DNA from 3 places in the Bacillus sp. SRL337 genome. Region 2 is predicted to be linked to each of the others. Evidence: riboswitches for the same ligand, from Rfam matches in the RefSeq annotation. Region 2 holds a riboswitch; each other region holds the start of a gene.
The links. Region 2 has a riboswitch for S-adenosylmethionine ahead of AC4E8A_RS19410 (methionine ABC transporter ATP-binding protein). Riboswitches for the same ligand answer to the same signal wherever they lie in the genome.

Region 1 (2,265 bases), 1.7 Mb from region 2:
GGGAAAGCCCGATTGTACGACGGATTATTTCGCAGCCCGCAAAACCAATTGAGTCTTCGAATATTTCAGCCAGGATATGATCGAGGTATCCTGTGGTTGTAGAATAGGTCTCTTGGTTATGTTCCTTCCATAAGTTGGTGAACTCAGAGCAGAAAACCTCCCAAGTTTCGGAAATGATTTGAAGTCTGCCGGCATGGTCATCTTTGGGAAGCGACAAGGAATTCAGCAGGATATTAGCAAAAAATTGTCCCACATCAAATCCGATTGGCCCATAAAACGCAAATTCAGGATCAATAATCTTTGTATCGTCTTCCCTGACAAAGATGCTTCCGGTATGAAGGTCACCATGCAGAAGAGCATCGGCTTGGGTTAAAAACTTTCTTTTCAATTTTCCTGCTTCAAGTCTTACGACAGGGTCATCCCAAAGAGCCTGAACCTTTGCCTTCAGTTCGTCTTCAAAATCATTGCTGTCATGGTCGTGAAAAGGGTCGGTGAACACAAGGTCCTCCGTGATCTTGCATAATTCCGGGTTGATAAATCTGCCGACCAGCTCTTTCTTTTCTCCCCCGTTCAAGCCAAAATCAGATGTGAAAAAGAGAGTCTTGGCAAGGTAAAGACCAATGTGGGTCGGTAAAAGCGGGAATTCCTCCCCATCTATCAAGGCCTTCCTCAATATCTTGTAACTGGATAAATCCTCCATTACCGTCACAGCCAGTTCCGTATCTGTATAAAATAGTTTTGGAACAGACTCTGGGGTGAATTCACTGTACTTCTGCAATGCGCTGCTTTCAATCTGGGCACGCTTCAATGTAAGCGGCATGCTTTCGCCGACGACTTTTGCGTAAGGAAGCGCCTGCTTGATGATGATCGATTTTTCGTAAAGATTGGTCCCAATCCTGAAAACATAGTTCAGGTTTCCGTCCCCGATTTCACTGCAGAATAATTCGTCATTTTCATTGAAGAAGCCTAATGCCTTTGCCAAATTCAGGGCGCTTTCTTCTGTCAAAGGATAATATCCGTTAGGTTTTACAAGTGCCATTCTATATTCCTCCTTGGTTAACAAGGCTTTTCAGCAAAGTAAAAAGCCTCTTTCATTCAGAAAGAGGCTTGAAGACATGAGACTTCGCACCTCTTATCTGCCAGAAAGATTCCTCTTTCTGTTGGAAGTAGCACCGTGCTGTCAGGTTGCATCAAGCGTTTATTTAAAAACGCTCCAGTCTCGCTGGTGACAGTCGGTTGCTGGGCTTCATCGGGCCAAATCCCTCCGCCTACTCTTGATAAGAGAATGTCCTATTTGATTTTTCTAAACATTTTTATTATTCCTGATAAACATTAAACTAAGTTTGGAGGCAATTGTCAACCCTTTTTTTATAAAACGATTTTCGCTCCAGTTGTTCGACTTCGCGGGTGGGGCAATAAGCTAAAAAAGAGGAAGTGTCCATTCATCGACGTTGTAAAATCTGCCCCGGTTGTGAACGAAACGCGACTAAATGACGTCCACATTTTAAAACAAGCCGCGATTCCGGCACTATCGAGACACAATTCAATTCTCAATGAAAATCGCAGCCCTGGTTGGTCTCGTTACGCGACAAACATCCCAACGAATCATAAACTGAGTCTTGATTCGTCAAACTTAATAAAGCTCCGGCCGGCGATCCTGGAAAATCGGGATCTGGTTTCGTACCTGCTTTACTTTTTCCAGATCAAGCTCGGCTGTGATAACGTCTGTCCCTTCGCCTGCTTCAGAGGTCACATCTCCCCCAGGGTCGATGATCATAGAATGGCCGGCGAATTCATTGTCCGGGTCACTGCCGCTGCGGTTGCAGGCTACTATATAGCACTGATTCTCGATCGCTCTCGCCTGAAGCAGCGTGCGCCAGTGACCTACTCGGGCCAATGGCCATTCGGCCACGACGTAAAGTACTTCTGCGCCTCCTGCTGTGTGCGTTCTTAACCATTCCGGGAACCGGATGTCATAGCAGATGAAGGCGGCTGAAGGAACTCCCTCAATTGTCACTGCCCCGCTGGTATCCCCTGCCGAAAGATAGTGGTGTTCATCCATCAGCTTGAATAAATGGACTTTGCTGTATTCGCCGAGAAGGCCGCCATTCCGGTCAAAAGAATATAGCGTATTGGTTACATTTTCTTCGCTTTTCTTAGCAATAGAGCCTCCGACGATATTTGTTTTATATTCTTGAGCAAGGCTTGAAAGGAACTTTTGTGCGTTGATGCCTTTATCATCTGCGATTTCATCAAGCCTCGTCA
Region 2 (2,265 bases):
GTCCCTAGAAGGAACTTCGTAAACGGAATCAACAGCACAATCAAAATAATAAACGGGATTGAACGGAAGACATTTACTACTGCACTCGTTACGGCATAAACTGCCTTGTTTGCCCAAATGTTATTAGGGGAGGTTAAAAATAATAAAAGACCAAGAATAATTCCAAGCACTAGTGTTATAGCTACAGACATTCCTGTCATGTACAGGGTTTCAAGGGTCGCTTCCCACATTTTTTCTCCATCAACGTTTGGAAAGAGAGTTTCAATCATGATTAATCACCTCAATCCCAACTGTTTGTTTCTTCAGGTACTCAACTGCTGCTTCTTCATCGGCACCAGCTAAGTGAATAAACAACGTGCCGTATGATCCGTCCTGTGTCTGGGAAATGCTTCCCTGGATGATATTGGCGTTGATATCAAAGTTCCTGATCAAGCTCGTAATGAGCGGCTGCTCGGTCTGTTCCCCAACAAATGTGAGTTTGACAATTTTTCCTTCTGGATAGTGCGAAATGAGATTTTCAATGGCATCCTTCGTGTTTCCAGTTTCGGACACTTCCCCTACAAAACGCTGAGTGATCTTCTGCTGCGGGTTCCTGAAAACGTCCAGTACATTCCCCGATTCGACTACCTTCCCGTTTTCCATGACAGCCACCCGGTGACAGATCTTTTGAATCACTTTCATTTCATGGGTAATCAGGACAATCGTCAATCCCAGTCGTTTATTGATATCTACCAGAAGATCAAGGATGGAATCAGTTGTTTCCGGGTCAAGTGCTGAAGTCGCTTCATCACATAGCAAGACCTTTGGATTATTGGCAAGAGCCCGGGCAATTCCAACACGCTGCTTTTGGCCGCCGCTCAATTGTGAAGGATAAGCATCCTCCCGCCCTTTCAAACCAACCAGTTCAATCAGCTCATCGACTCTCCTATTTCGTTCTTCCTTGGCAACCTTAGTAATTTCCAGAGGAAATGCAATATTATCCCTGACAGACCTCGACCAAAGGAGATTGAAATGTTGAAAGATCATAGAGATTTCGTGGCGTGCGTTTCTCAGTTTCTGACCCTTTACCTGTGAAACAATATGGCCGTTGACATCGATTGTCCCTTCACTTGGGATTTCAAGTCCGTTCAACATACGGATCAGTGTACTTTTTCCGGCACCGCTGTAACCGATCACCCCGAAGATTTCTCCGTCATCTATAGTTAGGTTCACATCATCCACCGCAGATATGGCACCCTTTTTACTGTTAAAAATCTTGCTCACATTAGAAATACTAATCATTTTACCTCACCTCTCTCCACTAAACCTATAAGACTAGTAGGCTTTAGTGCCGTTGTGTAAACATTGCTGTATTATTATTTGCGTTCAACACATTCCTAAACATTTTTCTGATAGGAATGAACCTCAAATAAAAAATGCCTTCCTGCAATGAGCAGAAAGGCATGATAATTTATCATTCACCTTTCTCTCATCTTCCAAAGCACTACAGCTTTGTGTGAATTGGCACCATTTCAACATAGTTGACGGTTGCCGGGCTTCGCAGGGCACATCCCTCCACCTCTCTCGATAAGAGCAAGTAATTCGCTTTATTCAATTAATCCTTTAATGGATAAAAGTAATCTTTACTTCTGAATGTGATTTTACATTGGTTTTTTGTTGCTGTCAACAATTTTCATTAAAAAGTTCTTCCTAAATGACTACCGGCTCTGCATCATGAATTCTGCATAATGTTAAGATGGATTCTACAAATAATAATCCCCTGTACGTACCGATCACAGATATTTCCTGCCTTCCCGAAAGGACCGTGAGCTTTTCCCTTCCGTCAAGCAGCACACTAATTTGTTCAGGGCTTCCTTCTACTATAAAATCTGATTCGTAATTCTCTCCTTTTCCCACAGCGAGTTCAATGTTCTTTCCAAAGGAAACCATCCTCACCTCAACCCCATTATTAAAAGCGACCACAAAAGGTGTCTCCGGCATTATTGCTTTCAAATGATATCTCAAATTGACTTCTTCCATCATTCTTAAGATCTCTTTTTCCAATCGCTCATCCCCTTATTCAAGTCTCTTGTATATTAGTTCCACCTTCTGGATAGAAATCCTTTTGAAACTCCTCGACAACTTCTGAAATGGGAATGATTGATCGTGTCGATTTGAATGAAAGTTGAAAATTTCCCGAGAAATATGTAAAAGAACGGTATAAAAAGTGCCGATTCATCAGACTGAATCGGCACTAATCAAATCGCTCATTTGTTCATGTAAATA
Region 3 (2,265 bases), 1.3 Mb from region 2:
GGAGGAATTTCCACGATTGATTGGTTTTGCCGGGATGACAGGAAGTCTTGGTTTCTTACTGGCAACCGTTCCTTTCTCTGCAGTCATCGTCTCGCTTGGATGGAGGGAAGCATTTCTAACAGCGGGGATTCTTTTGTGTCTGTGCAGTTTCTTTCTGTATTTGATACTTGTAAAAAAACCAAAGCAATCTTTATTTGTGAAAAGTAACGTACAACATGAAAAAATAGCAGTCGTACTGCGAAGAATATTCCTGAACCGCCAGGCATGGGCCTTATTCTTGTGTCATTTTGGGATTGTAGGGGGATATATAGGGTTTATTGGGTCATGGGCAGTTCCATATACAATGGATATGTATGGGATGACGCGTATACAAGCAAGCCAACTCATTATGATCAGTCTAATTGGCGCATTGGTTGGCGCCCCTCTGATAGGATGGGTTTCAAGCAGTTTAGGAAAAATCAAACGGCCTTATGTTGTTTTTCATATCATGGTTCTAACGTGTTGGGCTGCCTTTCTTTTATTTAAAGGACATCCGCCGTTTTTTTTGCTGATCGTCCTGATTTTTCTCATAGGATTCGGATTCGGCGCCAATTCATTGACGTTTGCCGCTGTTCGTAAATCGTTCCCTGTCACGGAATCTGGTATCGTTTCCGGGTTTGCGAATACCGGCGGTTTTCTCAGTGCGGTTTTGCTGCCGGGCGTTTTCGGATTCATATTGGAATGGGTTCAGTCCACATCGGGGACTATCGGTGTTGGATACTACTACGGTTTCTTTACCCCGGTGATTTTCTCCATGTTTGGCTTGATCGGCGTGATTATTTTAAAAGAAAAGCAGGAAGCAGCCGGGCGGAACTAGTCTGCTGTTCCTGATTCTTTTCCTGGACAGAGATCCTGATCCTCTGGAAACTGTGCAGGGTTTCCTTGTATCGCTGTCTTGGATGTGAACTGTACCCTGAAAACGGGGGTGGCAAAGGGAATGGCCTGTCCTGACCAGTAATTGCAAGAAAATTATAAAAATAAGTTGACATCGGACCGTTTGCCGTTTATAGTGTATTTAATAACTTAATAGTGTTTCATTTTCTTATCCAGAGAGGTGGAGGGACTGGCCCTTTGATACCTCGGCAGCGGACTATTTATAGTACTGTGCCAATTCCAGTAGCGTAATGCTAGAAGATAAGAAGAGACGGTCATTTACATTTGTTTAATCAACCCCTCTTCTTATGCCGAGAAGAGGGGTTTTTACATTTTGCAGAAAAGGAAGGGATTCAGATGACAAAGACATTGGTTGCTGCACCATTCAGAGCGGATCATGTAGGGAGTTTATTAAGGCCGGAGAGGATTCATCGGGCGAGGAAGGAATTTCAGGAAGGAAGCCTATCTTCAGAAGAATTGCACAGCATCGAGACAGAAGAAATTAAACGAATTGTAGACAAACAGATTGAAGTCGGGCTCCAGGCCGTAACCGACGGGGAGTTCCGCCGCAGGTTTTGGCACACCGATTTCCTTGAGCATTTAAATGGTGTGGAGGGATACGTTCCAGAGCACGGGTTCCATTTTAAAGGTGAGGAAACCGAAAGATACGATGTGCGTGTTACAGGGAAGGTTTCGTTTAACCCGGATCACCCGCATGTGAAGGACTTTGTTGAATTCAAAGACATCGTCGGAGACAGGGCGGTTGCCAAACAGACGATTCCAAGTCCCAATCAGTTGTTCAATGCCGGCATCCGTGATTTGGAGATCTATCCGGATGTGCAGGAGTATGCGGAGGATGTAATCCAGACCTATCGTGAGGCTGTAAAAGCTTTTTATGATGCAGGCTGCCGTTATCTGCAATTTGATGATGTCTATATTGCCGGGCTGAACGCGCCGGAGATACCGTTCAACGACAGCGGCTACTCACGGGAGGAACTGATTGATTTAGCCTTGCACGTGGTGAACAGTGTATTGGAGGATAAGCCGGATGACCTGATTGTGACGACTCATCTCTGCAGAGGCAACTACCGGTCGAAATGGGCCTTCGAAGGCAGCTATGCCAAAATTGCGCCTGTGTTATTTGCCAAAGAGAAAGTAAACGGATTTTTCCTGGAATATGATGATGACCGTTCTGGTGACTTCAAGCCGTTGGATTACATACCAGACGGAGGGCCGAGGGTTGTGCTTGGTGTGTTCACGTCAAAGCATGGTACGTTGGAAGACAAGGAAAACATCAAGGCACGTATTGAAGAGGCAACACAATTTGTGCCTCTGGAACAATTGTGTATCAGC

Region 1: linked by a shared signal. The riboswitch ahead of mtnK (S-methyl-5-thioribose kinase) and the one ahead of AC4E8A_RS19410 (methionine ABC transporter ATP-binding protein) in region 2 are both predicted to bind S-adenosylmethionine.
Region 3: linked by a shared signal. The riboswitch ahead of AC4E8A_RS02480 (5-methyltetrahydropteroyltriglutamate--homocysteine S-methyltransferase) and the one ahead of AC4E8A_RS19410 (methionine ABC transporter ATP-binding protein) in region 2 are both predicted to bind S-adenosylmethionine.

The regions. Positions count from the first base shown of each region.
Region 1 is NZ_OZ481793.1:2,114,321-2,116,585, forward strand. It holds gene mtnK (S-methyl-5-thioribose kinase) at 1-1,039, opposite strand, end outside; SAM riboswitch class I at 1,130-1,284, opposite strand; gene AC4E8A_RS10460 (carbon-nitrogen family hydrolase) at 1,634-2,265, opposite strand, start outside.
Region 2 is NZ_OZ481793.1:3,837,427-3,839,691, forward strand. It holds gene AC4E8A_RS19405 (methionine ABC transporter permease) at 1-269, opposite strand, end outside; gene AC4E8A_RS19410 (methionine ABC transporter ATP-binding protein) at 262-1,281, opposite strand; SAM riboswitch class I at 1,466-1,573, opposite strand; gene AC4E8A_RS19415 (hypothetical protein) at 1,690-2,043, opposite strand; gene AC4E8A_RS19420 (thioredoxin family protein) at 2,218-2,265, opposite strand, start outside.
Region 3 is NZ_OZ481793.1:489,452-491,716, forward strand. It holds gene AC4E8A_RS02475 (MFS transporter) at 1-856, shown strand, start outside; SAM riboswitch class I at 1,079-1,180, shown strand; gene AC4E8A_RS02480 (5-methyltetrahydropteroyltriglutamate--homocysteine S-methyltransferase) at 1,270-2,265, shown strand, end outside.